Regions from separate parts of the Paenibacillus shenyangensis genome, predicted to be linked through region 3. Evidence: riboswitches for the same ligand, from Rfam matches in the RefSeq annotation. Region 3 holds a riboswitch; each other region holds the start of a gene.
What was found. Region 3 has a riboswitch for thiamine pyrophosphate ahead of H065_RS0115780 (ABC transporter substrate-binding protein). Riboswitches for the same ligand answer to the same signal wherever they lie in the genome.

Region 1 (11,146 bases), on a different contig from region 3:
GGAAGTTACGATTGTATCGATATCGATTGGGCTCAGTGTACGCAGGTCAATAATCTCTGCCATAATTCCTTGTTCTGCCAGCTGATCAGCAGCTTTGGTAGCTGTATGAACAGTCATGCCGTAACCAATAATAGTTACATCGGAACCTTCACGTACTACATTTGCTTTACCAATTTCTACAGTGTAAGCCTCTTCTGGTACTTCTGCACGGAATGCATGGTACAGGTTAAGATGCTCCATGAAGAATACTGGATCATTTTCACGAATAGCAGCGACCATCAGGCCTTTTGCGTCGTATGGGTTCGAAGGGATAACCACTTTGATACCCGGAGTTTGAGCCAGCAGACCGGACAGGTCGTCTGTATGCAGTTCAGCCGCTTTAACACCGCCACCGTAAGGTGTACGGAATACGATTGGTGCATTGTAGCGACCGCCGGAGCGGTAACGCAGACGCGCTGCCTGAATAGCCATTTGATCCAATGCTTCAAAGATAAAACCTACGAACTGGATTTCAGCGATTGGACGGAAGCCCTGGATACCCAGACCAAACGCCAGACCGCCAATTGCGGACTCGGCCAGTGGTGTATCGAATACACGTTCTTCGCCAAATTCTGCTTGCAGACCTTCTGTTGCACGGAATACACCGCCAACTTTACCTACGTCTTCACCAAAAATGAGCACGTTAGGGTCATTTTTCATCTCAACGCGGATTGCGTCGCGAATCGCTTCTTTCATATTCATTTGTGCCATTTGCTTCATTTCCTCCTTAAACATTTCACTGTTCATGTTCACGCATCAAGGATGTGCTGCGGTTATATAGTATTCAGAAACCTCTTATTTGAAATCTGCTTTTTGCTCTTCCAGATCATGAGGTGTTGTTTCGAACATGCTGTCGATCAGGCCAGTAACAGTCATTTTCTCTGTTTTCTCGGCTTTTTTGATCTCTTCGTTTACTTTTGCTTTGGCTTCTTCTCTTACACGCTCTGTATCTTCATCAGACCACAGACCTTTTTCAGCCAGGTATTTTGCAAGACGAGCAATAGGATCTTTCTCGCTCCAGATACCTTCTTCATCTTTGGTACGGTATTTGCTTGTGTCATCCGACATGGAGTGCGGACGGAAACGGTAAGTCAGAGCTTCGATCAGTGTAGCGCCTTCGCCATTGCGAGCACGCTCAGCAGCTTCACGAACTGCTGTGATAACAGCAAATACGTCCATACCGTCGATCTGTACACCTTTGATGCCAGCGGAAACTGCTTTGTGAGCGATGGACAGTGCAGCTGTTTGTTTTGCAAATGGAGTTGTAATGGCATAACCATTGTTTTGTACAAAGAAGATAACAGGCAGTTTGTAAGCTCCTGCGAAGTTCATGCCTTCATAGAAGTCACCTTCGGAAGAACCGCCATCACCTGTGTAGGCGATAACAACCTGTTTTTGTTTTTTCAGTTTGTATCCCATTGCCAGACCCATCGCATGCAAGATTTGTGCACCGATAATGATCTGTGGCATCAGAACGTTAACACCCTCAGGGATGCGTCCACCTTCTTGATGTCCACGGGAATACAGGAATGCTTGGTACAGTGGCAAGCCGTGCCATACCAGCTGAGGCATATCGCGGTAACCAGGACATACGAAATCTTCTTTGTCCAGCGCGTATACGCTACCAACCATAGTAGCTTCTTGTCCGGAAACCGGAGCATAGAAACCGAGACGTCCTTGACGGCCCAGGTTAACAGCACGGTCATCCCAAGTACGTGTAAATACCATACGGTACATAATTTCTTTCAATTGATCATCAGTCAGATCAGGTACTTTGTCAGGGTTGACAATTTTACCTTCTGGGGAGAGAACGGAAAGTGCTTCCACTTCTTCCGTGTAAACTTCATATGGAACCTTGCTCATTTTATTCACCTCAATAAAAAATTTGAATATCATGTTCCGCTGTTATAGAATTATTATACACCTGTTCTACTGAGTTCGTCAAAGCATACATTGAAATTAATGCAGCAATAGGATTATTGTATGTATAACAGGTTATTTAATTTGGTATAACAGTTGAACCATTTCAAAATAGAGTGTCTTAAAATCACACGACCTAATCTTAACCCATTGTTGGATTCATTGCAAAAATTCTAATGAAAAGGTGATCACTATGACAGATTCCCGTTACCTGAAAAGAACGATCCTGAAAGAGGAAATACAAAGCCGTCATCTCGGCGAATCCCGCACTTTACGCATCTATCTGCCACCTGGTTATAATGAACTGCTCAGCTATCCTGTTGTATATTGCCAGGATGGTGAAGAGTTTTTTAACTTTGGCCGAATCGCTACCTTTGCCAACGAGCTTATACTCGACGACAATATCGAACCTTTCATTATAGTAGGCGTAGAAGTCAATACCAAAATACGTACCCAGGAATATGCTCCTTTCGGCAATCGCTTTGAAGCATATACGACTTGTTTTGCCGAAGAAATTATTCCTTATGTGGAACAGAAGTATCCGGTACGCCGTACTGCGGATCAGCGCATTCTTGCAGGTGATTCTCTCGGAGGCAGTGTCTCCATGCATATCGCCCTGCTCTATCCAGAGATGTTCAGTCAGATCATCAGCCTGTCCGGTGCTTATTATGAAGAAAGCCGAACTATCATTGCTGCCGAGAAAGATCTGTCGGCACTCGACGTGTTCATGATCGTCGGTCTGCAGGAACGGGATTTCCAGAGCGATACCGGTATCTATGATTTTGTCGAGCTCAACCGTGCGACACGAGATTTGCTGCTTGAACGAGGCGCGACCGTCCGTTATGCTGAGAAAGACGGAAAACACCTGTGGGGATTCTGGCAAAAAGAACTTCCTGATGCGCTAAAATATTTCCTTCAGTAATCTGTCTCCATAATCTGTCATTACTTATTACATTAAAAAGAGAAGCTTCAAACGGATAAAGTCAATGTTTACGCTTACAATATGCGATATTCATTGCTTCTCTTTTCCTTTTACGGGAGATCTCATGTATTGAACTCCCAACGTCTATTGTATCGGTGCAGACAAAAATTGTGCAACTGAAATTTTTACGGTTCACCGCTTATAACGTAACATTAGAAGAAATTTATTCATTTATTGAGGAAAGAGGGAGATTTCATGGCTGCAAAACGAGCTCTTATCTTCTCAGGCGGTCTGTTACATCCTGATTTTTTGAATGAGATTCGTGAAGATGATCTGATTATTGGTGCTGATCGTGGCGCGCTATTTTTGATCGAACATGGTATTCGTCCACATCTGGCTATCGGTGATTTCGATTCACTGACCGATCATATGACTGAACTTCGCCGAATTGAAGAAAATTCCGATGAGATGGTTGTATTTGATCCGGTAGACAAGGATTTGTCTGATACGGAAGCAGCTTTTGAAGCAGCAATGGAGCGGCATATGGATGATATTCTTATTTTCGGTGCGGTAGGTACACGATTTGATCATACGCTGGCGAATGTACAGCTGTTAGTACGTGCATTGCAGCATCAGGTCCATTGTGCAATTCAGGATATGAATAATTACATATCGCTGACCTCCACTACGTCTGTTATTTCCAATATGGGTTATTCGTATGTGTCGCTGCTGCCCGTGACATCGGAAGTGACCGGTATTCATCTCAAAGGCTTTCAGTATCCGCTGGAAAATGCTACGCTCCGGATGGGACAGTCTCGCGGAGTGAGCAACCATCTTGCCGAGGAGCAGGGAACTGTCAGTATAGAAGGCGGATTATTGCTCATTATCCAGAGCCGGGATTAAAAAAATGACAACTATCCATTAAGTAGATAGTTGTCATTAGTAGGTTGAAAAATTACTATTAATCATCTATATATTTTCCAAAATCAAAAAAGCAATCCCCATGCCAATAGACTGGATAGCATGGGGATTGCTTTTATTTAGGGTTAACTTCAATAGATTATCCAAAATACCTGTGATACAGACTACGAGCTTCGGCAATATCTTTGGTGCCATGTACCATGACCCTGCCATCTTGAAACACGACCATTCGTCGTCCCTGATCCATTGTCATTGAAAGTAAAAATGGATTGACACTGACTTCATGCTGATCCAGCTTTTGCAGACGCTGGGCAGTCTGCTGCAAATCCAGCTTTTGACGTTGTGCGGGTCGAATCTGTACGGTATCTCTGCCACATAACACTTCGGATTTACTTTGTCCCTCATGGCTTAGGTGTGGATAGGTCGGATGAGATCCGCAGGATGGACAGTTTGGCTTACGGGCAGCATTCATTTTGATAGAGACCTGTTCATTTTTCCAGAGATCAAACGACAGCAGTGTGCCCCGCAATTGTTCCTGATTCCCACTAAGCAGCTTGATCGCTTCAGTCGTCTGGTGTGCTACAACCATCTGTACAGCAGGTGGAATAATTCCCGATGTATCACAGGTATCTCCTCCGAGCGGTGCAGATTCCATCAGACATTGCAGACAAGGTGTAACACCCGGCAGGATCGTAAAGGTAATTCCATAACTTCCTACGCAGCCGCCGTAGATCCAGGGAATACTGTACTTTTGCGACATATCATTGATCAGGAGGCGGGTCTCAAAATTATCGGTCGCATCCATGATCAAATCTACGCCTTTGGCAAGTTCTCCCAGTTCATCTGAAGTTACATCCGCGATATGCGCTTCAATTTGTACCGAGGAATTAATTTGCCTTAGCCGATCACGCGCAGCAATGGCTTTTGGTGTACGCTTCTCTGCGTCTTCTTCTGTAAACAGCTGCTGCCGCTGCAAGTTGCTCCATTCTACGTAATCCCGATCTGCAATAATCACTTTGCCTACACCGGCTCGTACCAGCGTCTCCGCTGAACTGGAACCGAGTGCTCCGGCGCCTATAATCAGAACCACAGACTGGGATAGCTGATTCTGACCTGTTTTACCAAGTGGCGCGAATAGCTCCTGTCTGGAATAGCGACGATGGGGATCCGGCTGCGTCCCGGCAGTTACCGTTGTCTGCTGTAAATGTTCTGCATGATCGGTATTTGGATTATGGTTATTCATAGATGTATCGCTGGTAGTTTCTTCTTGCGTATGTTCAAGACTCAAGTTGTAATCATCCCTTCTGCAGGGCTGCTTGCTACAGCATAATTGCGCAGCGGAATCATTCCCGCTTCCTTTCCCAGTCGTCCGGCTTCTACAGCCAGCTTCATGGCGAGCGCCATCTTGACCGGATCATCTGCCCCGGATACCGCACTATTGAGCAGAACAGCATCTGCTCCCAGTTCCATGGCATACGCTGCATCTTTAGGAGAACGGATTCCGGCGTCCACAATAACAGGTACCCGTGCATCACCGATAATCCATTCCAGCATAGCAGGATTGAGTATGCCCCGTCCGGAACCAATAGGAGAGGCGCCCGGCATAACGGCATGAACGCCTATTTGCTGCAGCCGCTTGGCCAGCATATAATCGTCGGAGATATAAGGTAATACAGTAAAACCTTCTGCCAGTAGAATTTCGCAGGCCTTCACGGTTTCCAGTGGATCAGGCAAAATCAGCTGGTCATCTCCGATCACTTCGACCTTTATCATATCACATAATCCGGATGCTCTGGCGAGTCTGGCAATACGTACTGCTTCCTCTGCTGTTCGTGCACCAGCTGTGTTGGGCAGCAATGTATATTTGGCCAAATCCAGCTGTTCCAGAAAATTGGGCTCATCCGGCTGATCCAGATTCAGTCTTCGTACCGCAAAGGTAAGTACCTCTGTTCCCGAAGCCTCCACTGCCTGCGTCTGTATTTGCAAATCACTGAATTTTCCTGTTCCAAGCAGCAATCTTGATGTAAATGAATGTTGTCCTATTGTTAACAAATCAGCCACCTCCTACAAAATGTACAATCTCCAGTGTATCTCCATCACCAATTACTGTTGTACCATGCTCTTCTTTTTGCAAAATCCGTTCATTCCATTCGACAATAACCCGCTTCCCCGTGAGTTGTAGTGATTCAAGCAGCTGTTCTATTGTCTGAACATCCGGCGCTACTGCACGGTTGGTTCCATTGATCATTAATTCCATACCGGTGTTCCTCCTTGTGTCTGTGCCTGTACTCCAAGCTGCTGAAGTGTCCGATCCGGGGAAAACCCTGCCGGAATTATAGAAGATTGACCCGAGACTACAGCATCAGCTATAATCCGCCCTGTTCCAGCAGATAGCAAAATCCCATTACGATAATGTCCACAAGCCATCCATAGACCCGGTATCGGAGTAAACTGTCCCAGATATGGAAGCTCGTCAGGTGTCCCTGGGCGCACTCCCGCCCAACATCGTACCAGTTCACCTTCGATAATAGACGGAATATACTGCCTTGCTTTGAACAGCAGCTCAGGGATAGCGCCTGCTTCTACCCACGTATCTGTCCGACCAGGCTTACTGGTTGCTCCTACCCATATCCGATTGCCCTGCTTTGGAATAATATAAATCTGATCTCCATAAATGGTATGATTCAGCCAACATGATGGTGTGCGAATCTCCAGCAGCTCTCCTTTGACAGGCAGAAAAGGAAGTCTATACCCTTCATTCTCTACAAGCCTGCCGCTTCCAATCCCGGAACTTAGAATAATCCGTTCCCCATACATTACTCCCTGGTCTGTCACTATGCCTGTCACCCTGCCATACTCACCATGTTCGCGCAATAGACGCGTCACTTCGTTCTGTCGATACAAAGCAGCTCCCAAATGTACAGCAGCCATAACCAATGCTTCATTCAGCAGGGAAGGTATAAGCTGCTGCTCTGCCGGATTGTAGAGCATACCTTGTTCTGCATGGATATGTGGCTCTTCCAGGGCTAACCGCTGTTTATCCCACCATTCCAGTGAAACACCGGATGAATAGTCATGATTCACCTTATCGATCTTATCTGCAGCACTCAGTAACCCATTCGTGTAATTTGTCTTCAGATCCCTCTTATCCATGGGCAGCAGAAAACCTTCACTTCGCAATCCGCAGTGTATGCCAGTCAGCTCATACAGCTGCTCTGTCAGTTCGTTATAAAGTGAACGGCTATACAATGCCAATTTGCGCAGATCATCATGTACAAAATGCTCTGACTCTGCTGCCAGCATACCTCCTGCCGCTCCTGAAGAACCAGAGGCTGGCTGATTTTTCTCAACCAGAGCAACCTTCATCCCTTTTACTGATAATTCATAAGCAATAGACGCCCCAATTACACCGGCTCCAACTACTATTGCATCGTAATGACCATTGCTTCTCATAACATCTCCTGCCTCCCTGATCCGTTCTTGCTGATACGAGAAGATTCAGCAGCAGATAATGCCGCTTTGTAGGCTGCCACCTGTTGTGCCGGATGCTCTGCTGCGAAGATCCCGGACATTACAGCTATCCCAGCTGCGCCTGCACTTATTAGTTCCTCTGCATGATGAGGTTGTATTCCTCCAATCGCAATAACAGGAATATCTACGGCCGCACATATTTGCTTCAGCTGCTCCAACCCTCGGGCAGCAACTCCGGGTTTGGATGCTGTCTCATAGATATGACCATAAAAAAGATAATCCATTCCTTCCCGTTCTGCCTGGACCGCTTGTGCGATACTGTGTACCGATCTACCCAACAGAAAAGAATTTCCTTGCCAATAATCTGTTGCGAAGTCCGGTTCTTCGGCAACTTCAGCACATTTTGGGCTTTGCCTGTCGGCACCGATATCAATCTTATAGCTTCCTAATGCGGTTTTTGTATTCTGCTTTTCCGGCTGAGATCGGAATTGACTAAGATTCTGGTGTTCAGGCAAATGAGCACCACCCAGCTGCAGTTCTGCAGCAAGCTCGATTCTGCTATTCAGTCGGATAGCAGCAGCAGGTATTCCTTCCTTACGCATGGCTTGCACTAGTTCGTACACCTGATCATCAGACCACTGCTTTTCCCGGATATGAATTGCCGTTACCTGAGTATAGATCTGTCTACTGAGTGAAAGTATTTTCTCCGCCGTCTGATTACCTGTACTCACTACATGCAGCTCCATTATGCACCTCCCGCATACCTTTACTCTTTATCTGTATCATTGAATAGCAGACACCCTGTTGGCCTTTCCACGATGTAAGCCCGGACGCACATACTGGATAATGCAAAATAAATGCAAAAAAACCACCATCCCGAAGGAAAGTGGTTGTTATAAACAATAACAGAGCGATCTTATATCGCTGCTTGCCGAAGTATAATCTGGTGTATTTATTATATCCCGATATGCACTCCATGATTATACAATTCAGGAGATGCTGCTCATCCAGCCAGCAATATACAGGGAATACATAGATCCCTTATATGTACAAATATATGCTGATTGCTGTACTACTATTTCTTCATACAGCCTATGCCAGATAAAATAGATATATCCATATTATCCAAAATTATTCTTCTACCACTTCCCTACGCTGGTATAATCCAGATCAGGTACAAAGGGTTCGGCAATCAGTTCTGCCATCTCAGCCATTACAGGCTCCCCCAGTGCATTGTCGCTATTCAATTTAAGCATATTTATCTTAGCAAAACTATTCTGATAAAGCAAACCCTATGTAGAAACAGGAAACTTAACCACTGATCCCGAAATGACGGAAACTCCACCCAACTGTTCGAGAATGGCTGCTGTGAGGAAAAAAGACTGCCTCAACAATTCTGCAGAATCGGTATTGCTAAGATCCAGAATCAAGCGATGACGCAGAAAAGAAATCAGTTTTTGTGTATTCCATGCATCCTGAAAATCCTGGTAGTAATTCAATCGATACACGTTTTGCTGGATTCCAAGTTGGCGAATAATGTTGGAATGGATAAGTAACGATTCCGGTTGGTATGCACTGATCACAGGAATCCATAACTTGGAACGCATTACCTCGGTATTAGCATAATCGTCATAAAATGCTTTTAAATGTATGATATCCTGTCCCAGATCAACAACAACCAGATCAGCTTCTGCGAGAAGTGGCATTTGCTTTATTCCCGATCCTGCATCCATCAGAATCAGATCATAATCTCGTCCCGCGGTACAAAACAGGAATTTCCAGAACGGGTCATTTGGCTGAATATCCCCTTCCTTATCCGTACCTATCAGTAGATCAAGTCGATCTCGAAACAGTGGAATCATATAATCAGATACATTGCTTCGGGTTAGAATACCTGACTTGTATAAATAACGCAGTCGATCTATTCCCGGAACCGGCTTTTTTTGAGCATAATTCATAAGGATATCGGTACTTAGCACACCTGCTTCAATACCGTGCTGACGACATTGATTATGGCAAAGCAGCAATCTCAAGCGGTACTGCACAGAAGCAGTAATTGCTGTAACTGCTGCATGAAAGGCGGTTCTACCATGTCCTCCATCCGGACTCCAGAACATTACGGTAGTCATTTTTCTGCTCCTTTTCTTTTTGTTAGCGAAGATTGAACCATAATTTGCGTTTCCTGACCGATGAAGACAGCTCTTCGCCAAATAGTTTTTTTAATATAGCAGCTGTTGCCGGCTGGTTATCGAATGGATCTGGATGCCAGGGAATACTGTATACCTGTTCTGTATGCAGCTCATGCTTCAACCGCTCTACTGCATCGCTTGGAGACAGAGGCAGGTAATAATGCCATTTGTCCTGGGGATATCTATGCAAATCTGCAGCCATTTTCAGCACATCCTGATAACGCCATTCAGCGCCTGATCCAACTACAATAGGGATATCTGCACGCAAAAATTCTTCCAGTCTGGCATTCTGCTGATAACGTCCCAGATCGAGAATAATAAACCTGTAGCTTCCACCCAGTAGACCGACTACTTCTGCTCTGGCAGACTCACGCCAGTAATCTACTCCTTCCAGCGTAAACTTCCGTTCCTCCAGCAGCATCTGCTGCTCTGCCATGCCATTTACGGCTACCTGCTGTATACGGGCAAACGCTCCGGGATGATCATTCATTTCTACAAGTGCAACCTTTTGCTGACTTCTCGCCAGATAATGGGCAATCGCCACCGCAGTGTGGGTAGTGCCTGTACCTGACGTAGATCCCATGACTGCAATAACCTGTGTTATCTTATTCCACCCACCAACGAGAGCACCCGATCTTCTATCCACTCGGTTAAAATACTCGTTTACGACCTGTCCCAGTGCCTGCCGAGTATCTGCAGCAGACTGATATCTTTCTGCAGGTTGATGATGCAGCAGCTTACGAATCACAGGAATCATAGCACGGGGTATATCATTTCTAATAAAGCTTTCGATACCAGGCATCCATTCGCTGTAATGCCCTCCTGTAGCCAAATACAAGATGAGGGCTCCCAGTCCATAGAGATCGGAACGATGATCGGTCTGTCCGCTTCCATACTGCTCGGGTGCCGCGAAGCCGATAGTACCCAGCTTTACGGTATCCTGACTTTCCTCTGGCTTGAAGATCCGTGCAATACCAAAATCGATAAGACGCATATCCATTCCCGAAGTGATCATTACATTGGATGGTTTCATATCACGAAATACAATCGGAGGTTCATGCTGATGCAAATATTCCAGCACATTGCAGAGCTGATCGGCACAACGCATAATAAATGCCGCATCCACTTCTGCAGGCTGCCTTTTGAATTTCTGTTCCAGTGTCTCTCCCTCAATATAATCCATAACCATATAGGTATAGCCATCAGGATCCTCTGTAATAAAATCAACAATTCGCGGCAAAAATGGATGGCTGAGCGCAGTAAGCATTTTGGCTTCTGCAGCCACTTCCCTGTATTGGGATGGCTGAGCCACACTTTCCTTCACTGCCCATTTTTTGCCGGGCAATCTCAGATCGTGCGCCAAATATACATGGCTCATACCTCCACTTCCCAGTTTGCCCTCGATACGATAGCGCTCCGCCAGTACCATTCCCTGATACAGCCGGGTTGGATGAATCATATAGAATAGCTCTCCTTTCTCTACACAACAAAAAAAGGAAAGCCTCCGTCTATCCAAACAGACTGATAATGTCTGTTCGAGAGACGGGATGCTTTCCCTATCCGTTGTGTATTTATATACCTGTATTATAGTAACTGTATCTGATTTTGTAAAGGATTACCGGAGTCTTCAGACTCTTCTCGAGTGTAACAAGATTATTTCTGTGCTGCAAAAGCTTCACGAGTA
Region 2 (11,146 bases), on a different contig from region 3:
TGCTGCGTACGGGACCGATGGTAGCGTCACCGTGGTAACTCTGGTAAATGGCGACCAGACGGGTAATCCCTCCCTCGGCAAGCACTTCATAGATCATATCGGCTTCGGCAAGACCGGACTGCGGCCTTGCCGCCGGTGCGTTGTTAATCATAACTGCTACAGGACGCGCCGGATCAGGCTTTTTGACCGCAAGACCGGTGAGCGGCGCAGTATAAGCCGGTACCTGTACTTCCGGTTTCGGTGCAGGCTCTGCTTGTTCCGGAGCGGGTACGGCAGTGGGCGGCGGAGCAGCAACTTCCTCCGACTGACAGGCAGTCAGGCTGATGCCGAGCACAACAGGCATCAATCCTTTGAAAAATGGCAACCTGGTAATTTTCATCATATCCTCCTCTGAATAAAGGACGCAGCAGAGAAAGCAGCCAGCGTGACAGCAGCGTATGGGCTGCAGACAAGAGCATTTCTCTCATCATCCCAAACCACAACGTCAGGCATGAGCAGAAATGCAATGAACACAGCTGCTATATCAAATCATATACCGCGCAGGTGAATTCCCTGTGAACCAGTAGATCATGGAGAGCAATACATAAATACTGCAGTCGGCTGGATCGATGGATCTGCTGTTCTTTTATGTCCTTGTAATAGGCGTTTCTACGGATTATGTACGTTTGTATTCATCTCCTGCCGGATTACCGAATACAAGCAAGCAGTTTCAGACAATATATCCATTATATACATAGCTGTAGCAATGGGAGAACCGAAAAGATCAGATTTGGCAAATTTCTGTCTCGTTTGGAAAGCATATTACGCAGACAAATAAGCAGTCTGGTATTGCACAGGCGGAATACCCATTCCAACCATAAAGTAACAAACCGTATGAATATGCTATTTTTTACAAACTCTAAAGTTTAAGCTCCTTAATCATAAAATATTAAAAATTAAGCTAGATTGTGATTTTTGTTACATATTAAAATTTAGGAATGTTTTAAGATAAAACCATGAAAGAGACAATCATCACATAACATCACAGCATTAACAAAATAGCTTGATACTATACTTAAGGGGTGCATCAATTATGAACAGATGGCTTAGAGAAAGCAAAGTGGCAATGTGGTTGTTAACTATCATACGTGTGTATATCGGCTTCCAGTGGATTGAAGGCGGCTGGGGCAAATTGACCGGCGGATTCGATGCTACCGGATTCCTGACCGGCGCTATCGCCAACACTGGTGGCGAGCATCCAAGCGTACAAGCTGGCTGGGGCGCCTTCTTGCAGAACTTTGCACTGCCGAATGTAGAACTGTTCAACATCCTCGTACCGATCGGTGAATTCCTTGTCGGTCTGGGACTCATTCTTGGTACCTTCACTACCGTCGCTGCCCTGATGGGTATGGTCATGAACTTTGCCTTCCTCTTCTCGGGTACTGTGAGCACCAACCCGTACCTGCTACTGGCCGAGATCTTCATCGTTGTCGCTGGTGCTAATGCCGGTAAAGTCGGTCTGGATCGCTGGGTACTGCCTTATCTGAAAGCTACTCTGTTCAAAAGAAATAATCATCAGCGCGGCGGCAGCCCGACGGCTCCCACACATAAAGCAGCTTGATCATATGCCAAAAATATAGCAAAACAGCCATCTCTAAGCGGATAATCCGTACGAGTTGGCTGTTTTTTTTGTAGTTGGTCTATTTCGTGTATTTCGAATAACAAAACGGATAAATCGAATAAAATGCTTATTTATTTTGCCCGAATACACGGCGCAGTTCCTCTTCCCCTGTCGGCAACGCAAGGGCTACCTCGGACGGATGAGCACGGGAATACATCACCCGGATCACATGCCCCTGCTGCACCAGAGGAAGCTGACTCTCAAAGATTTCCTTCTGTGTATTTATCGTAACCGTATCACCCTGATTGGTTGTAATGGATAATGTCAGTTGCAGCCGGACTTTGCCGTGTCCAGCATTTCCGAGAGGCACTATATCTGTCACCTTGGCATAAGCCTGCTCACCATGCTGGGCAATCTCCATAATATTAGGCGATACTCCCTGCTGCATCATTCGCTCATGCAGCAGATTCTGTATATCAACCTGGGAGACCTGGCCTTGTAGATCGACGCCGACTTTGGCAGGGTCTTTGGGTGAAACCAGCAGCGGAATAATGCTGCCCGGCTGGAACTGGGCGAGTGCCGTCTGCGGAATAACCGCTCGTGTACGTGCCGGGTAAGGCGAATGACCCTGACGGGTAACTACAACATCAATCTCCAATTGCGGCTGCTCGTTGATATAGGTACCAGTCTGCTGTACCCGCTCAATCAATCCTACAGCCGATTCGCCGGATTTTACGGTACGCAGGCTAAAAACAGTACCCAGAATAGAGGGAATAAATACAAGAGCAAAGCCAACATATATCAGTGGACGATACCAGCTGGAATTTATAATACTGAATGCACCGTCTCCCTGAAAGTTGGCATACAGCGGTAGAATGGCAACAGCCATAAGACAGAGTGAACCTATTGTTACAAGAATTTTTCTCATTTTATTTTGCTCCTTATCGATGATTGAGTCTCAACTATCCGTGCAGCGGTCCCATGTAGATCCATTCGGATGGTCGGGATGGATGTGTACCGAGTCCGATTCGATCACCCGGACGGGGAATTTGCATTTTGGGCACCAGTGTCTCCATCGTTTTCTGATAGCGGGCACCGCTATTTTCCAGGATATCCAGCGTCATGACGACAATAGGATCAAAGTTGACCAATTTGCCGGTATCCCGAATCGTAAGTACTGTCCCCATGGCAGTCACCGGAATATGTCCCTGCACGGCTGTCTGTGCATCACGGGCAGATTGCAATCCTGCATTCATCCGGTCACGATGTTCTTTGGGGATGATGCTTTTGACAAACAATCCGCTGATTCCTTTGTTTAGTGTCTCCTCTGCCTGATCCAGTGCATCCTGCTGCTTCTTATTTCGTCTAAAAAATCCCATCTTGATCACGCTCCTGCGCCTGTATTGTTGTTCCTGCTTTTATTATAAAAAGGTTGCAATCGTGCCACAATACATTCCGGCACATACAAAAAAGCAGGCTGTTAGCCTGCTTTAAATACGATAATCGTTTGAATTTTTGCGGAAACAAGACACTTACGACAAATAAAATCAGATATGCCAGCGAGGAATCTGCTACTCATTTACTTTTTATTGCAGCAAATCGGCTTTTTTATGGATATTTTCACCTTTTAGATATGCATTTCATGCCCATGTACGTATTCTGGTAGATGTTATATCCCTCTATTATTGCCTTTTAGGCATGGCGTAGCAAATAGACCAGTTTGCGGTAATACCAAGCTGCATCCTTGTATCTGCGCTGCTCTTCCGACATGACAGCCAGCCCTTCATACAGAATGTTCAATCGTTCCTGATGACGAATCTGCTCAAAATAAGGCAGACAGGCTGTCGCTTCTTCTATAAAAAGATCCGCCTGTCCATGAGCCAATGCCTGCTGGCTGCTATAAAATCGTGCTGCCATCTGCTGGTCCTCTGTCAGCGTCAGAGCGCGCAGCTGCTCCAATCGCTGCACCAGCGCTGCCCAGTCCTGCCTTGCCAGCTCTATCTCGCACCGGTACACCAGCAGCACCGGGGCCATCTGCTGCTGTACTTCGACCGTCTGTGTATCGACCATACTGCCGAATCGATCTACTTCCTGCTCTGCCTGCACCAGTTCGCCAGCCATGGTAAGCATCAGAATACGATTATTCATAATCGCGCTCCATGTATCGCTCTGATGCTGCGCATACACCAGATGCGCTTCGGCCATCGACAGGGCAAGCAGCGCTTCATGAGGCTGCTGCATGGAATGACAATATCCGCTATATAGTACATACAGTCCGGACAGACGGTGGAATAGCCGCTGTTCATAAATATACGAAGTGATCTTTTCAAAAGTCTGCTTGGCATGTTCAAATTGCCGGGTATGTACACAAGCTTCCATGCGAATCTGCTGTGCAGTCAGCCAGGTCTCTCCCTGCTCGGGCAGCAGCTTTAGCCACTGCTCTACCTGCGTTAACACATCATGATATTTTTGCCGGGAGCGGGCAGACTGGATTTTGTAGAACAACATGGCCTTGGTTAACGGCAAGGGCAGCATGGCTTCATCCGGACGTCCAAACCGTTCCAGATAAAAATTCAGATAAGACTGATGCAAATAAGCATAGGCATCCTGATCATTCAGCTGCTGATAATAAGTCGCTTTCATGAGAGCGGTAGTCAGCTCCACCGTCAGCGTATCATGCCGATCCGGCAGATCATTCACCTGCTGCTCCTCAAGCGCTGATGCCTGCACCGATAACTGCTCTACAATCTGATCCGCCTGCTGCAGTACATCATCATCCTGATCGTCAGTATGCAGCAAATAACCCGGCGATACGCCTAGCCGCTCGGCCATCGGTTCTGCCAAATCATCCGGCAGCGGATACCTGCCTGCCAGAATATTGGAGAAATGCGCCTGCGTCACCAGGCCGTCGGTCAATTCCTTGCGTGACATGTCTTTTTTGTGACAGAGATAATCAATCCGTTCTTTTAACAAATGACTCTTCCTTTCGGCAGCGGATCATACGAGCCGCTTTGCTGATTGCTTATATACCAGATTGTAAAGGAAATGCCGGATCGATCTCAAATCGTTATGAACCAATAGTATGTCTCTGCTGCATAACAGATGATCCCACACAAAAAGAACATCACATATGACAAAAAGCCTGCATCCGGTTTACCCTGTGCAGGCACAACCGAATGCAGACGCTATAAATAATCCTTTACTCCAATTCTGCTATCAATACATATCACTGGCCGAAAATAAAGCAGCAAGCTCGGCGGCTGCCTGTCTGCTGTCTATGGCCCCCGCGATAGCTGAAATAACAGCGATCCCATCTGCTCCGGCCTGCAGCACAGGTAATGCATTATGAACATGAATCCCCCCGATGCCAACAAGAGGTATGTTTATCCCCGCTGCACGGATCTGTTCAATAATCGCAGTTCCCTTTACCGGCTCGGCATCAGCTTTGGAACGGGTTGGATAGACAGGTCCGATACCCAGATAATCTGCTCCATCTGCAATCGCCTGCTGTGCTTCGGCCAGGGAATGGGCAGACACGCCAACAATCTTGTCCGGCCCCAGCTGCTGCCAGATCAGTACAGCAGGCGCATCATCCTGACCAATATGCACGCCATCCGCATCCAGCAGCAGTGCCAGCTCCAGATCGTCATTGACTATAAAAGGAACGCCGTGCGCTCTGCATATCCTTTGCAGCCTCCGAGCCAGTTCCAGGGAATCGCTGCCAGTCAGTGCCCCGTTCTCTTTTTCCCGATATTGAAAAAGAGTCGTTCCTCCCGCAATTGCTTCTGTGAGCACCTGTTCCGGTGAACGGGTACAGTTGATGCTACCCATCACCAGATATACCGGCAGCCTTCCGCGAATCCAGCTGCTGCGCGCTTCGGTGCCATGCGCAGGGATACGATTCTGCTCCTCTGATTGTACGGTATATTCTGCCGACTGCCCGGCATTCGGTTCGGTATGTTCTCCGGAAGGCTTCATAATACAGCTCCTTTGCGCCGATAGGCAAAATGATTGGTCGGCCCATGTACCGAGCCGATCCCCAGTCCGTCTGCTATTGCAGCCTGGACAAATGCTTTGGCGGTGCGTACTGCAGACAGCATATCACTGCCGCGTGCCAGCTCGGCGGTAATTGCTGCCGAATAGGTGCATCCCGTCCCGTGTGTATGCGGCGTGTCGATACGGGGACTCTCTGTATAATGGAACTGCTCTCCATCGTACAGCACATCCACGGCCTGATTGGTGGACAGATCATGTCCTCCTTTGACGACTGCATAGCGTGCGCCCATCTGGACCAGCTGCCTAGCAGCCTCTTCGCGTTCAGCCAGTGTATGGATAGTCATACCGGTCAACAATTCAGCTTCCGGCACATTCGGCGTAATAATCGCTGCCAGTGGCAGCAGCTCATCGATCAGTGCTCGTACAGCCTGCTGCTGAAGCAGTACCGATCCTCCTTTGGCTACCATGACCGGGTCAATTACGAGCTGTCGCCAGCCATGCCGGCGTACAGCCTGTGCTACTTCGCGGATAATATCTGCACTGAACAGCATGCCTGTCTTGACTGCATCCGGTGCAAGATCCTCTCCGATCGAATTCAGCTGCTGGATTACGCCTTCCATCTCGACAGGATATACGCCCTGTACGCCCGCCGTATTCTGCGCGGTTACCGCTGTGATCACGGACATGCCGTACACACCCAGTTCCTGAAATGTTTTTAGATCCGCCTGTATGCCTGCACCGCCCCCACTGTCCGAACCTGCAATCGTTAATGCCTGATGAATATTCATCGCTGCTCTCTCCTTTGGATAGGGATATATAGATCGAAATATGGAATGCACGGTATGACTGTTTATGCATGGGATCGATTCTTACAAACGTTCGATTCGTGCCAGCTTCTGCAGCTCTTCCGGGGTTAGCAGGGAAAGTTGGTTGATCAGTTCCACCTGGAAGCTGCCTGTTCCCTGTCCCGCAGTAAGTTTAGCCGCAATCTCTGCTGCTGCTCCGTAAAAGGCCAATGCTTCGGCTGCAGCAGGTAACCAGTATTCCCTGCCTCCACTCACTGCCGCAAATGCTGCTACCACCGAGCTGAGCAAGCAGCCTGCACCGGTGACGCGTGTCAGCAGTTCATGCCCATTACTTATGATCAAGGTCGTCTGTCCATCGGTCACGATATCTTGCTGGCCGGTTACCACGACCAGCGTTCCCAATTGCCGGGCAGATTGCTGCGCCAGCTTCACCCGATCCCCTTCGCCTGCTCCAGCATCCACGCCCCGAATATTCCACTCTGCTCCGGCAACATGAGCCAGCTCTGCAATATTGCTGCGCAAAATATCGACCTGCATCTGTTCGGTCACCTGCCGGGCAGCCTTTGTACGATAGGCAGTCGCTCCGGCCCCTACCGGATCAAATACAACAGGTACTCCCGCCCGGTTGGCCGATTGTCCAGCCAGCATAATCGACTGCAGTGTATATTCATCCAGCGTACCCATATTCAGCATGACAGCTCCCGCCATCGCTGCTACATCAGCCACCTCTTCATGGGCATACGCCATAAACGGCGATGCACCCAGTGCCAGCAGACCATTTGCCGTAAAATTGGTCACCACCACATTGGTAATATTGTGCACAAGCGGATTCTGTTGACGTACCTTTTGCAAAAATGACATCTCTTTTTCCTCCTTTAGTTTTGAACTGCAAAATACATATACAAAAAAGACCCATTCACCTCCAGCAGGAGATCAATGGGTCGTGTCATTCATTCAGGCGTATAGTGCCCCATGGGGCATGAGTGAATATCCGCGTCCACTTCCCTCCGCTGGTATAACCCAGATCAGGTTCCAAGGGTCCGGATGATGATCCGTCTCAGCCTCTGCGGCTCCCCTAGTGAATTCCAAACAATATGATGAGCAACAGAGAATCATCTGTCGGCGATAACGCTACAGCTGTATCCACTGTCCTCTTATAGTTACGATCTTATAAGGATATCCCTTGACTGTCAAATCCATGAAGTAGCCGTCCGCAGCATGATCACACGGATCTATTCAGGAACCCAATCATTCAGATCATCCAGTGCTGCCACTGTGTCTGTGCGGCTTCGCGTCCGGCCAGCCATTCCCGGGTATAACGAAGCAGCTCGCGGCGATGCGGTCCTGACGAATACGTATGATTCGCCTGGAAAATAATCTGCTTGTCACAGCGACCTTCCTGCCGACTCCAGAATTCCTGCTGATACAAAAAAGCATAATCCACCGGAATCACATCATCGCCGGTGCCATGGATCACCAGCACATCCCCGCTAAACTGCCGCGCTTCGATAAATGGCTGGTAATTCCCCAGTGACTCAAAGTAGACCGGCTTAAAGCAGTAACCCAGATAATCCGCTTCTCCTTCGATGACAGCCTGATCATACGTCTCACGACCTACAATTTTAACAATATCATTAAAAGGATGCCCGACCGCCGACCAGAGAACCAGATGCTTGACCCGGTGATCGCGCACCGCCGTCAGGATCGCGACCGCGCCGCCGAGACTGTGCCCGATCAGTGTCACCCGCGTTGGATCGATATCGCTGCAGTTCATCACATAATCCAGTACACTGCGTGTCTGAGCCACCATGGAATCCAGTCCCTGTTGGCCATACAGACCACTGCTCTCCCCACAGCCCGCATAATCAAAACGAACGACCATATACCCTTCAGCCGCGAGTTCACGTGCACTGTTAACAAACAGACGATCCACGCCAATCCGGCTGCCAACAAATCCATGGCAAATGACGATCAGTGGTGTGCGATCTTTGCCTTTTCCCTGTCCATCGGCATGGCGATCCTGCGACGGATAGTGAATACTGGCTGTTAGCTCCAGTTCCTGATGACGAATAATGATATTCCTTTCCATACTGATTCCCCCCTACGATAGCTGTGTATATAATCAGCAAACTCCTATTTTTATAAGGTGAATATCTCAATTTAAATAATTCCGATAAGTTTAATAAGGATTAAATTAACAATATATTAGCATCCCGGTAATTCAATTGTCAATGGAGCAAAAGTGTGGCAGAATAATAGATTCCAGACCGATCTCCGGTACTATACGAAGCCGGTATAAATAGGAATATATTCAGTTACAATTTATTACGATTGGAGGAACGATTATGAGTACTGTACGTCATTTGGTAAAGGACATTAATTCGATTCGTGATCAGCTTAAACAGGATAACCTGAGCTACTATGATGATGTAATTGTACATGTGCGGGATGCACGCATCCGCCGCGAATCCGGTGAAGAACTGCTGCTGGAAATGGGACAGCATCTGCTTGAAGCCCAGCAAAGAGGCAAAACGGCACATCAGCTGTTCGGCAAAGAATCGGACAGCTATGCAAACCAGCTTATCGAGAACCTGCCGGAGGCCCGGCAGATGAGCAAACCTATGTATTATCTGATGATTGTCTGGGTCGCGCTTACATGGGTGTTCCTGCTACAGGCACTGATGGGGTTTTTCAAAATCAATATCAGCGGCTCCGGCGTTGTAGGCGAGATCAGTCTCTCCACCTTGATCCTTGTTGCTGCAGGTGCGGTTGTGCTGGTTGAACTGGTACGCCGCGTTGCCGATCAGCCTGCAGAGAAGAGCGATCTGGACCGTCCGCGGATGCAGATCAATGGCCGCTCGGTCGTATCCTATCTGGTCATTATGATAGCGATCATTGTCGTCGGCACCTATCTGCGCAATGTGATGCCTGTACTGGTTATCTCGCCGTGGGTCAGCCTGATTTTCTGTATAATCGGAATTCTGGGACAGAAGTTTATCTTTATGCGCCGCTAGGAATGCTCCGGATATGCATTCGATTCTATCGGGATCATTCCTTCCACTTCTAACAATATGCATTCATTTCAAAAACGGCTTTTATTGGGTCATACAATAAAAGCCGTTTTTTTGTTGGAATATATATGGAACCTCGATATAGAAAATAAAGAATATCTTTCACTGAAACGATCAGTTAAACCGTGAATCATAGTAACAGCATGAATACATAACGGATATTCCGCAACTTCGTAATTACGCTTTACGTCTTTTATAATAGAATCAGTCCTTTTCAACCGGTTCGAAAATAGCCTCTGTTCGTTATTAATGGCAGTCATGAACTCTCGATAGCTTCTATATTTTGGTGAACGATGCGTTCGCTGGCTAATCATTTGGTTAATATAAGCAAAGCAGCCTGCTACCTATCAAGATAACACCATGAACCGAATCCCTAACGAATAACCAAAGGAGTTTTATTATGAAAAAAACCAGTGTACTACTCTCAAGTCTTATGTTATTAGGTGTACTATCCGCCTGTTCGGGCAATAATACGTCCAATGCTCCGGCTCCATCAACAACCCCAAGTACCGAAAATTCTGGTGGTACGACTCCGGGTACAGCCGAGCCTGCCCAACCGGACAGCTCTGCAAATGCATCTGCCGAAGAAACCAAAATCACCAATAACAAAAAGCTGGTGACTGGATTGTATAATGATGTCCTGAACAGCCACAAGCTGGATCAGGCAGAACAATATCTGGCCGAAGGTTATGTAGAACATCATCCGGCTGCAGCCAACGGCCGCGAAGGATTCGCAGCATACTACGCAGCATTATTCCAGAAAAATGCCGACTACAAAGTAAATGTACGCGGCATGCTCGGCCAGGGAGATCTGGTTGCTGTCTTTACCGAGCCTGCTGCTCCGGCGGGCAGCTCTGCTGATACAGCTACCCAGGCTTCGTCTGCTCCCATGGTCGATATGTACCGCATCGCGGATAACAAGATCGCCGAGCATTGGAGTGTGACGGCAGCGAATCTGAGCGGCTCCGAGAAATCGGCTGATCTTCTGCCTGCTGCTTCCACTGAAGCAGTGGTAGCTGATACTCCACGTGCTACAGTGGCTGCGAATGCCAATTTCGTCAAAAACTTCTATGATGCATTCTTCAATAGCCATAATGCCGATGCTGCCAAAGAAGCAGTCAGTGACAATGTCATTCAGCATGGTTCCGGTATTGCAAATGGTCGTGACGCACTCACCAGTCATTATCTGACCGAGTTCCGCGCTCACGCTGATAGTACTGCCATAGTAACGAATGTGATTGCAGAAGGCGATCTGGTTCTGGTGTACAGCCAGATGCAAAACAGTGCCGATGATCGTGGTAATGCCGTCGTGCATATTTTCCGCGTTGAGAACGGCCAGATTGCCGAAATGTGGACACTGAGCCAGCCCGTCCCTGAAAAGTCCCCCAATGATAACACCATGTTCTGAATCATGATCCACCCTACAGTATGATTAACGCTTGAACCAGCACGTCTTCACGTTTTGTGGAGGCGTGCTTTTTCGTTATATAGGACATTCTACATGATTCGACAGTAGCATAAAATTTCACGGCTTCTTGTCCGATGTTATATATGGGAAGTTTATTCTGCCCACTCAGTCGACAGAAAAGGAGCCTGCGAAATGCGAATCCGACGTATCCGTAATTTATTCATCATTCTACTCTATATTACTATCGCCTTCGTCGTGACCTTCT
Region 3 (11,146 bases):
TTCTATTGGCTGCCATTTTGCTGATACTGGATTATGGCAGGTATCGCCGTTCCGGTGCCTTACTGGATGGAGAACGTCTGATACTGGTGAACCGGTATGTCTCCCATTCGACGCACTGTATATTATGGAAGCATATCGAAGCATTCCGTTTCACGGGCAGCCGGCTGCAGCGCAGACAGGATCTGCTCAGCCTCCACCTGTATATAGCAGCGGGACATGCTACGTTTCAGACGAATCGGCTGGATCACCGGGATGCCGATCAGGTAAGCCGCTGGTACAGCCGCACTCGCCGGGCAGCGGAACATGAATAATAGAATAGACAAGCAGCTTGATATACGCATGATTGCATTTCGCTTTTATGGAAGTGTGTAAGGTATAATATTTTTCGTGTTCACAAAAAGGCTGCGATTCCTCATTCTCGGGAATCGCAGCCTTTTTTATCGTTCCGCATACTGTCTCTTATTGAAAATAAATCTACTGCCTTGTGCATTCATCTGTTCGATAGCTACATATAACCGTGCTTCCTTACTGCTGATGATTCAGCAGTCTGCTGCTTGGTGGCAGGAGCAGGGCGACCAGCAGATTCACTACAGCGACCGCCAGCATGAGGATAAATACATAATGAATACCAAGCGCCAGCTCACTGGCAGTATTGTGGGTCACAATCGCATTGAACACCAGTCCGAATACGGCGACGCTTACTGTCTGTCCGAGCGAGTTCATCAGCGTATTGGTCGATGTCGCCACACTGCGCATCTGGAAGCCTACCGCTCCCTGGATAATGACCATCGACGGAGTGACAATACAACCCATTCCGAAGCCGATCAGTACCAGCGAAGCGACAATAATCAGATAAGGCGAGTCTGAACTCATGATAGCCACCAGCAGACTGCCAGCCACTGCCAGCACCGAACCGAAAATGATCAGTGCTTTGGCACCGAGCTTGTACATCAGTCGTCCTGATAGAGTGGAAGCGACTGGCCAGGCAATCGACATCGGCATTAATGCCAGTCCGGCAAAAGTAGCGCTATATCCCGATACATCCTGCAGCCACAGTGCACAGTATACCGTTACCCCCATCACTGTCCAGCGGGTCGTAAAGGCCAGAATATAAGGCACGGTCAATACACTGGTACGGAACAGGGACAGTGGCAGCATCGGCTCCTCTGCCCGCTTTTCAATACGGAGGAACAATGCCATGAAGATGACAGTGACAATAAATAATCCGATAATAATCGGGGATGTCCATGCGTACTCCTCGCCACCGGTGAGCAGTGCCAGCAGAAGTGCGGTCATACCGATCGTAAAGGTAAGAGCACCCGCATAATCAATAGACTTTTGTTTTTTCTCAAAGGATTCATAATAGTACATAAAAATAAACAATACCGCGATAATACCGACCGGCAGATTAATAAAGAAAATCCAGCGCCATGAGATGTAGTCGACAAAGTAACCGCCCACAAGCGGTCCGAACAAGCCGGCAATCGACCAGACCGAGGAGAAAATCCCCTGTACTTTGGCACGTTCCTTGCCTGGATACAGATCGCCGACAATGGTAAAGGTAACCGGTGTCAGCGCACCTGCACCAATCCCCTGCAGTGCCCGGTACCAGATCAGCTCGGTCATGGAACCAGCGAATCCGCATAGTACCGAACCCACAATAAACAGGCCGAGTCCGATTGCGAATACCGACTTGCGTCCGTACAGATCCCCGAGCTTGCCAAAGATGGGAGTAGCAATACAAGTGGTTAATGTATAAATGGAGAAGATCCAGCTGATCAGGCTAAGACCGCCCAGTGAATCGATAATGCGTGGTGAAGCCGTGCTGACAACCGTGGAATCCAGTGCACCGATAAAAAGTGCAGCCAGTAATCCGACCGTTACCATTGCCCGGTTGGTTTGCTTGGACATAGAGTTTGATTCCTTCCTCCTGCTTGATTTTTCAATGTAATGTCTATACTTGCTGTCTATTCGTATGTACGGGATTATCCGTAATGGATACCATTACACCCTTTACATGGTCATGAAGCATTCCAAATCGTATACCGGAACAAAGATAGGCGTCAAGCAAAAACCATTACAATTCATCTAACAATGTCCAATCGGAAGGGGATATTCCACACCTGATATTGCTGGATAATCTTTTATTTTACTTTCGTAAGCTAAATACGATCTGCTATTAAATGAAAATAAGTCCAAGTTTCTACAGACAAAGTACCAATGTTCACGTATCATTGAGAGTATACTCAGCCAGCTTTTCTGCTATAATCTTGCCTACATCATGAGAGAGGAAGAATGCAATATTTATGAATTATAAATACCAACAGATTATCGGATTTAGCTTTATGCTGATGCTGGCAATTCTATTCATTATTATAGAAGGTTTCTTTTTACAATATACGCTTATGTCCGAACGATGGGTACTGACCGGTATACTCGCTTTTCTGCTGCTGTTGTCAGGCATCGGAATTACGATCTGGACTTTACGCCGTACAACCGGACGACTCAAGCAGGTCACCCAGGTTATTAATGATGTGGATTTCGATAAAGTACAGGATATCCCGCGCCTCAAGGTAGAAGGCGGAGATGAAGTAGCGAATATCGCCGAGGCATTTAACAAAATGTCGATAGCTCTGGAAGAGCACACTCGCCAGGTACAGGAAGCTTCGGATCAGATGCAGGACAATAACTGGGTACAGACCCAGCTGGCACAGATCGGCAACGTATATCAGGGGATTAACAATACACCGGAGCTGGCGGAGAAATTGCTTGCCAGAATCGTTCCTTTGATGGAAGCTTCCTATGGATTGTTCTATTATGTGCATCCGGATACCAAGGGAGATCAGTTCCAGCTGGAATATTCGTACGGCGCTCATGGCAATATGACGGGAACCATCCATGAATTCGGACCGGGTCAGGGATTGATTGGACGTGCAGCCGTGGAACAGAAAACACAGCTGCTGACAGCAAATGAAGATTATCCGATCCGTATCCAGACCGGGTTGGGTCATATTGTGCCCCGGCAGATTGTGGTTACTCCGATTGTTTTTGAAGGACGTACGATAGCAGTACTGGAGCTTGGAGCGGCGATTGAATTCGCTCCACGTTACTGTCAGCTGATCGAGCAGATCTGTGTAGGCTTCGGAGCGATTATCAGCAATATCGAGAAGCGGATGCAGGTGGATGAACTGCTGCGCAATACCCGGATCCTGAATCAGGAGCTGCAGGCGCAGCAAGAAGAACTGCAGACCCAGCAGGAGGAACTGCAGGTCCAACAGGAAGAATTGCAGGCGACCAATGAACAGCTGCGGGAACGTACGAATTTTGCGGAGACTAAAGCGCATGAACTGGAAACTACTCGTCAGGAACTGGAATTGTACGCCGAACAGCTTAAGCTCAGCTCCAGCTACAAAACGGAATTTCTCGCGAATATGTCTCATGAACTGCGTACACCGATGAATAGTATTCTGATTCTGTCCCAGCTGGTGGCCGAGAGCACTCCACGGGATCACGAAGACGAAATGCCGGGATATGGTCATATTATTCACCGATCGGCTCAGGATCTGCTGGCATTGATCGATGATATTCTGGACCTGTCCAAGGTGGAGGCAGGCATGGTAGAGGTGCAGCGGGAGCTGATCTCCATCCATGATATTCCGGAAGTAATGGGCTACAACTTTAACAAGCTGGCCGAGCAGAAGAATCTGCAATTCTGGACGGAAGTGGATAACGATGCACCGCCAACCTTTTACACCGATGGCAAAAGACTGCAGCAGATTCTCAAAAATCTGCTTTCCAATGCGTTCAAGTTTACGAGTGAGGGCAAGATCAAATTGCGGATTGCTCCGGCAGAGAAAGTTCCGCTGCCTGCAGGTTACAGCCTGCCGGAAAAGGCAGATCATATGCTCGCCATCTCGGTAAAAGATACCGGGATCGGTATTGCGCCGGACAAGCAGCAGGTGGTTTTTGAAGCGTTCCGTCAAGCAGAAGGCGCGCGAACCGATCGGGACTATGGCGGGACCGGACTGGGATTATCGATCTGCCGCGAATTCTCAAGGCTGCTGGGCGGTTTTATTACGGTCGAGAGTGAGGTAGGCCGCGGAAGTACATTTACCCTGTACATTCCTTCACTGCCGGAAGACTTTGCACCGGACAGCCCGGAGACTGCTTTATCGGTTCCTGCCGGTCTGCCGGAAGAACTGGACATGCTCAAAGGCAAAAAAATCCTGGTGGTGGATGATGATTTCCGTAATATCTTTGCACTAGAAGGTGCTCTCAAATCCAAAGGCATGAACGTAATAAGTGCCTATAACGGCAAAGAAGCCCTGGAAATGCTGGAGCAGGGTCAGCCGGATCTGGTCCTGATGGATATTATGATGCCTGTAATGGATGGATATGTGACGATGGAGAATATCCGCCGACAGTCACAGTGGGCAGAATTGCCGATTATTGCACTAACTGCCAAAGCGATGAAGGATGATCGTCAGCGCTGTCTTCAAGCCGGAGCATCCGATTATCTCAGCAAACCGCTGCAGATGGAGCAGTTGTTCTCTATGCTGCTCGTATGGCTGAGTCCTGCAGCATCTGTCAAAAGTGATGATTACAAAGCCTGATATCGTTTTATTCAGCTATTTGTAGTGATCAATAGGTATACTCATTCTTATCAGCACATGATACAGGTCAAATAATAAATAAAGGATTTGCGAGTACAGGTTGTCGTCAACTGTACCGCAAGATTCGGTACACTCTAATGATTTGATCTCATGACTGCTGATACAATAATAAAAGCCTGATCTGGCTGAAGAAGGATAACCTTCTCACCGATCAGGCTTTTTGTTATTGTAAGTTTTCTCCTATATGGATGCGCAATCCACCTCACCCGTTAAGTTGATAAAAATTGCGGGTGTTGGCATACAGAATCTGACGGGCTTCGTACTCGCTCAGCCCTTGAATCACAGCCCATTCTCGGCAGACATCTGCGGTCATACGAGGATGAGTGGACTGTCCGGTAAATGGACCTTCAAAAGGCCATGGCCCATCTGTCTCCGCCATAACCAACTCACGGGGATACACAGCAGCAAGCTCACGGATTTCCGACTCATAGACAATATCCGGCGTGAACGAAATGTGGTATCCTTGGCGCGCCATCCGCTCGACAGTTACTGCGGAACCCTTGAACCAGTGGAAATGTGCCCGCCGGATTCGATAATCCTCCAGCAATTGGCATACCGTATCTGCATCTTCGTAGACAGCATGGAGTATAACCGGCTTGTCATGCTTGGCGGCAAGCTGCAAATACTGTTCCAGCAGCTGAATATATCCGGCTTCATCCAGTTTCTCTCCACGTTCAGCCAGCTCCTGTCGCAGATAGTAAGGCAGTCCGATCTCGCCTACAGCTACCAACTGGTTCATCCGTACTTCTATCCACTCGAGCAGCTCGCTGGTCTGCTGCCGGGAAGGAAGAGGCTGCTCGGGATGATAGCCATAAGCAGGGTGTACCAGACCGGGATATTGCCGGGACAGCTGCTCGATCCGCTGGCAGGAATCTTTATTCATCGAGACCGCGATCACCGATTCGACCTGATGATCCGGCAGACTTTGCATCATCTGACGAATAGCATCATCTTCATATTGATCCAGATGAATATGGCTGTCGATAGACGGGATAGAGGGTGATTCTTCCTGTAGTTTGGATACCGAAGCAGCAGAGACAGACGACGCTGAAGAATGCAGGGAATAGGGTTCGCTCATCATCCGTTCAGCTCCGCTCGCAGCGCTTCGGTCAGCTGTCTGCGCAGCGCGATGAATTCCGGCGTATCCACCAGCTCTTCACGCCGCGGTCTTGGAAAAGGAACAGGGACCTTTTGGATAACATGAGCCGGTCGGCTGGATAATACATAGATCGTATCGGACAGCAGCAGTGCTTCTTCGATATGATGCGTAATAAAAACGACCGATCGCCGGTTCTCTTCCCAGATGCGCAGCAGCCAGGCCTGCATCTCGCTACGGGTAAAAGCATCCAGTGCACTGAACGGCTCGTCCAGACAAAGCAGTGATTGCGGTCCGAGCAGTGCTCGCAAAAAGGCGACCCGCTGCTGCATACCGCCGGACAGAGTGCGTGGATAGGCACGAGCGAATCCGCCCAATCCTACCTTGTCCAGCCAGTTTCGGGCAAGAGCCAACGATTCCTGACGCGGCATACCGGCAGTCTCGCGGGCGAGGATTACATTCTTTTCGATCGTGCGCCAGGGTAGCAGAGCAGGCTGCTGTGGCATATAACCGGCTTTGCCCTGCAGTCCGTTAATCCGCTGATTCTGCAGTATAATATCCCCCTGATCCGGCAGCATCACTCCGCCGATCATCTGCAGCAAGGTACTTTTCCCTGAACCGGAAGGACCGATCACGGATACAAATTCACCTTCATGTACGGTTAACGATATATTTTCCATGACCTGCAGCAGCTGCTTGCCCTGGGCAAAAGATTTACTGATACCGCGTAGTTCCAGGAATGGACGGGGATTCCCGTTTGGCTGGAGAGGAGTAGAAGAGGCATCTACCTCTGGTTCAACCAGGATAGATGCGGCAGGATGAATAGGATCAGACACGGTCGATTCCTCCTTTGGGATGGGCAGTACTGTCATTCTGCCAGCGTATACACCATTTCTCCAGCAGCACAATCAACGAGAACATGATCAGGCTAAAAGCAATCACAATCATAATCGCGACAAACATACGGTCGGTACGAAAAGCGGACTGCTGAAGCAGCATATAATAACCAAGCCCTTCACTGCTGCTGATCCACTCGGCGATAATGGCACCCATAATGCTGTAGGTGGCGGCAATTTTGAGTCCCGAGAAGACAGCAGGCAGACTGTAAGGCAGCTCCAGCTTCCAGAAAATCTGTCCACGCGTGGCTCCGATCATCTGCATATAATTCATCATCACCCGGTCAGTGCCGGCGAGTCCGCCTAGTGCTGCCACCGTGATCGGGAAAAAGCAGACCAGTACGATTACAATCAGTTTGGACAGCAGCCCAAAACCGAACCAGATAATCAGCAGCGGTCCGAGTGCGATCAGCGGTATATTTTGACTCAGAATCAGCAGTGGATACAGGGCCCGGCGCAGAAAAGGAATATAGTGCAGCACACCGGCCACGATCAGCCCGGTCGCCGCTCCAATGCCAAATCCGGATAGCGTCAATTTCAGGGTCGCCCACGTATGTCCGAGCAGACTGGTGTAACTTTTCTCTGCTTCCTGGGCGATACGCGCAGGACTTGGCAAAATCCAGTCTTCAATCTGGAAAAGGGAAGTGGCGAGCTGCCACAGGACCAGCAACAAAACGACCGCCCCAAAGGGCGGCCATATGCCTTTCCACCATGCTCTGATGGACATTAGCGGTATTTCTCCGTTAGTCCGTCCATGCTGATGCCGGATGGATTATGCGCGATTTTGATCTGGGAAATGATACTCGGGCTGCCCTTTTCCACCAGCGCCTCGTGCATCTTCTGTACAACTTCCAATAGCTGCGGAAGCTCGCCTTCCAGCGTCGTTTCCAGTGGATGTACTTCATATTTCAGTCCGGAAGCCTGGATCACCTCGATAGCGGCATCCACGTAATCATAGGAATTTTCATTGTTGGGTGTTTTGGGAATAACCTGAATGCTCAGTAGAGTGGTAGCCATAGTGATAACCTCCTGATAGATGTATTAGGTGGAAAATAGGATCTGTTGTGCGCAATAAATACAGGTACGAATCATAAAGACGAGCAGTGAACTGTCGATCATTCATCGGTTACGCCGGGAATAACTCGGAAGCTTACTTGGTCCCGGCAGCCGGCAGATAATCGTTGGTAAATGCTTTGGAATCGTCCAGTTTGGCATCCAGCAGACCCTGCTCATACATCCAGTCGGCATAGCCTGACCAGATTTCCGGTTTTTGCATTCCCCACTGCTTGGCATCGTCCTGATATTTGGGAGACAGCCACTTCTGGCTTGCTTTGACCAGTTCGGGATCGAGATCCGGTACAGCCTTGATCAGAATATCAGCGGCTTTGTCCGGGTTGGCGATGGCATATTCATATCCTTTGGCTGTTGCCGACATAAAGGCCTTCACCAGCTCCGGGTCCTGCTGGATCTGTTTTTCGTTAGTTACAATAACAGGCGTATAGTAGTCCAGATTCGGCGAATAATCTTTTACATACATCATGTTCAGCGGTTCCCCGCGCAGCTCGGCTTCGACCCCGGTCCATCCGTAGAAGATCCAGGCAAAATCAATGCCTTTCTTGACCGCTGTAAAAAAGTCCGCATCTCCGATATTCACACTTTTGACCTTACTGACATCACCGCCGTCGGTTGTCATGATTGATTTCATCACGGCTTCCTCGACCGGTGAGCCCCAGGCTCCGTAAGACTTGCCTTCCATATCCTTGGGCGTCTTGATATTACGGTCTACCGGTGAAGCAAAGCCCGAGCTGTTATGCTGAATCACGGCGGCTAGCGAGACGAGTGGTACACCCTGCACACGGGCCTGGGTAACACTTTCCTGATAGCTGATACCAAACGGAACTTTCCCGGAAGCCACCATTGTATCGGCGCCGCCCTGTCCCGGTGTAATAATCTCTACATTTAACCCGGCATCCTTGTAGTAACCCATTTGCTGGGCTACATACAAACCGGTATGGTTCGTGTTCGGTGTCCAGTCCAGTACAACCTGTACATCCTTGAGGGCGCTACTGCTTGCTCCTTCGGCTCCCTGGCTGTTATTGGCCGGACTGCTGCTTCCTTTGCCTCCGCATCCTGCAGTGATGAGCAGCAGGCATACCGCCAGCAGCGGCAGAAGCTTGTTCCAGTGTCTATTCATTTCTCTACCCCTTCTTCCTCTGTATATAAAAAAGCGCCCCGGATCGGGACGACATAGGTGCATATCGTATGAGAACACATACAATGCTTGATTCGCTTCCTACGCTGGCATTATCCAGATCAGGTATTAAGGGTCTGTATTGATGGAATACACTCTCAGCCGGCTAGCCCAGCTCCCCCAGATCGTATGCGCTTTTTCTAGGTGTAATTATAGACGAGAGCCTGCCTGCTGTCCAGCAAGTGAGGCATCCGGGGAGCAGGCAGGAATACGGGGAAGGTTCAGTTTGCTGCTGACCGGGTAAGTATCCATACAGGCACTCAAAGTTAAGTACTATATAAAATTCAGCGCCCTGTTATCGGGTGTATTGAATAATCCAAGTCCATATTGCGGAAGGAGCTTGATCATGAGTCAAACATCAGTTGAACAATCTATCGTAAAAGCACTGGAAGAAAACCGTTTTTGTGCATTCGGCACAGTGGAGAATAATAAACCAAAGGTACGCTATATGGCGGTATATAATGAAGGTTTGAATATTCATCTGGCGACAGACCGCAAAACGCAAAAAGTGGATGAGCTCGAACAAAATCCTCATTGCTATCTGCTGCTCGGTTACGAAAAAGGCGGCAACAATGAAGTGATTGAGATTGAAGCAACCTGCGCGGTATCGACCAATGATGAGCTGAAGCAGCGTGTATGGAAAGATGAATTCAAAAACTGGTTCTCCGGACCGGATGATCCCGACTATGTAGTACTGGATATTACTCCACAAACAATTGAATATACCGACAAAGAAGGTCAAAAACAGACCTGGAATGCTTAATAGTCTTTCTGGTACGAATACGGCAACGATTCGTATAACAGGAAATTCAATATAGTGTAGTACGATCCGGTGACGAATTTTGTAAAATGCGCAGGCAAACTACAGAATTCGAAACCGGATTTTTTGTCATTTTTTGTTTCCAATAAAAGGATAAAATAGGGACCGTAGGAACTTGATCAAGAGCATGATTTTAGGGTATAAACAATGTATTACTACAAATTTTATCTATTTCAAATATAAGGTAATGGCGAGAAGTGAAAGGGGTAATCTACAGGAGGTGCTTTCCTTGGACCTGAAAAAGATCGAACAGCAGATTGAACAGGAACGCCGCATACTGAATCAGATGGCCGAAGAGCATGGGATTCGTGATCACCGGGTAATCGATCAATCCGAGCAGCTGGATCGAATTCTGGACTCTTATTTGCAGCATAAACACCGCAAAGGTGACCATACTGCAACAGGCTGGAGCTAATAAGGATATACAAAATCCTCTTTATCGGAACAAAGAGCAGTTAAACTGCAGCCAGACAAAGCTAGATTTGGATAAAAAACCGCAAAAATAACTGACGTATATATGTAATATATGCGTCTTTTTTGTAACTATTTTTACAAAAATTTAAAAATTGGATCAAATATCCCTTCAAATATGTCAGTCTATAGTATAAAATTCTCTCATGCAGCTATATACTTCGCTCTTTTATGCGTCTGCACTCCTATATTCATTTTGTAATATGTAACTAGTAGCGCAAATCCGTATACAGATTTCATACCAGCTTTACATATTTTTTATACATAGGTGAGTGTAAGCGTTTATATTGAATGAATCAGAGAACGTATACGTGCTGAATATACTCGGGAGGGGTTTTAATTTTGAAACTGGGGAAAAAGACACTCAAGAAAACAGTAGCGGCGATTGCAGCGCTGCAGCTGTTTGGCATCACGGCTGTACCGGTATTTGCAGCGGATACAACTGCTGCTGCAGGTGCAACTGTCAAGCTTCGCCTCATGGAAACGACGGATATTCACACCAATATTATGAACTATGATTACTATTCGGATAAACCGACAGATGAGTATGGTTATGACAAGACAGCGACACTGATCCGGGCAGCTCGCGCAGAAGCTCCCAACAGCGTACTGGTGGATAACGGTGATCTGATTCAGGGTACACCGCTGGCTGACTATGTCGCCAAAGTGAAACCGCTTAAAGAAGGCGAAGTTCACCCGGTATACAAAGCTATGAACCAATTTGGCTACGATGTCGGTAACTTTGGGAACCATGAGTTCAACTATGGTCTCGATTTCCTGAAGACTGCGATCGAAGGAGCCAATTTCCCTTATATTAATGCCAACATCTATGTAGATGATGGTACAGGCAAAGGCGAGAAAAACTACTTTACTCCTTACAAGATCCTCGACAAGGAAGTAACCGATGAGCAGGGCGCCAAGCATACGATCAAAGTGGGC

Region 1: it holds a riboswitch for thiamine pyrophosphate, as region 3 does, so the genes downstream of both, H065_RS26910 (thiamine phosphate synthase) here and H065_RS0115780 (ABC transporter substrate-binding protein) in region 3, are expected to answer to the same signal.
Region 2: it holds a riboswitch for thiamine pyrophosphate, as region 3 does, so the genes downstream of both, thiM (hydroxyethylthiazole kinase) here and H065_RS0115780 (ABC transporter substrate-binding protein) in region 3, are expected to answer to the same signal.

The regions. Positions count from the first base shown of each region.
Region 1 covers NZ_AOIG01000008.1:201,858-213,003, forward strand. The annotation lists gene H065_RS0107570 (alpha-ketoacid dehydrogenase subunit beta) at 1-750, opposite strand, end outside; gene pdhA (pyruvate dehydrogenase (acetyl-transferring) E1 component subunit alpha) at 835-1,902, opposite strand; gene H065_RS0107580 (alpha/beta hydrolase) at 2,153-2,881, shown strand; gene H065_RS0107585 (thiamine diphosphokinase) at 3,137-3,784, shown strand; gene H065_RS0107590 (MoeB/ThiF family adenylyltransferase) at 3,942-5,090, opposite strand; gene H065_RS0107595 (thiazole synthase) at 5,087-5,854, opposite strand; gene thiS (sulfur carrier protein ThiS) at 5,856-6,059, opposite strand; gene thiO (glycine oxidase ThiO) at 6,050-7,255, opposite strand; gene H065_RS26910 (thiamine phosphate synthase) at 7,252-8,019, opposite strand; TPP riboswitch at 8,404-8,510, opposite strand; gene H065_RS0107620 (hypothetical protein) at 8,566-9,402, opposite strand; gene H065_RS0107625 (serine/threonine protein kinase) at 9,425-10,921, opposite strand; gene H065_RS0107630 (DinB family protein) at 11,116-11,146, opposite strand, start outside.
Region 2 covers NZ_AOIG01000023.1:38,127-49,272, forward strand. The annotation lists gene H065_RS0118335 (DUF3048 domain-containing protein) at 1-379, opposite strand, end outside; gene H065_RS0118340 (DoxX family protein) at 1,070-1,600, shown strand; gene H065_RS0118345 (hypothetical protein) at 1,728-2,528, opposite strand; gene H065_RS0118350 (hypothetical protein) at 2,563-2,979, opposite strand; gene H065_RS0118355 (helix-turn-helix domain-containing protein) at 3,293-4,573, opposite strand; gene thiE (thiamine phosphate synthase) at 4,817-5,578, opposite strand; gene thiD (bifunctional hydroxymethylpyrimidine kinase/phosphomethylpyrimidine kinase) at 5,575-6,384, opposite strand; gene thiM (hydroxyethylthiazole kinase) at 6,466-7,263, opposite strand; TPP riboswitch at 7,388-7,489, opposite strand; gene H065_RS0118375 (alpha/beta hydrolase) at 7,655-8,491, opposite strand; gene H065_RS26335 (DUF1129 family protein) at 8,748-9,416, shown strand; gene H065_RS27145 (nuclear transport factor 2 family protein) at 9,874-10,881, shown strand; gene H065_RS0118390 (polysaccharide deacetylase family protein) at 11,074-11,146, shown strand, end outside.
Region 3 covers NZ_AOIG01000018.1:163,010-174,155, forward strand. The annotation lists gene H065_RS0115745 (PH domain-containing protein) at 1-311, shown strand, start outside; gene H065_RS0115750 (MDR family MFS transporter) at 526-1,911, opposite strand; gene H065_RS26090 (response regulator) at 2,307-4,613, shown strand; gene H065_RS0115760 (TatD family hydrolase) at 4,876-5,754, opposite strand; gene H065_RS0115765 (ABC transporter ATP-binding protein) at 5,751-6,605, opposite strand; gene H065_RS0115770 (ABC transporter permease) at 6,598-7,392, opposite strand; gene H065_RS0115775 (MTH1187 family thiamine-binding protein) at 7,392-7,682, opposite strand; gene H065_RS0115780 (ABC transporter substrate-binding protein) at 7,816-8,859, opposite strand; TPP riboswitch at 8,938-9,048, opposite strand; gene H065_RS0115785 (pyridoxamine 5'-phosphate oxidase family protein) at 9,263-9,679, shown strand; gene H065_RS0115790 (aspartyl-phosphate phosphatase Spo0E family protein) at 9,966-10,151, shown strand; gene H065_RS0115795 (bifunctional 2',3'-cyclic-nucleotide 2'-phosphodiesterase/3'-nucleotidase) at 10,550-11,146, shown strand, end outside.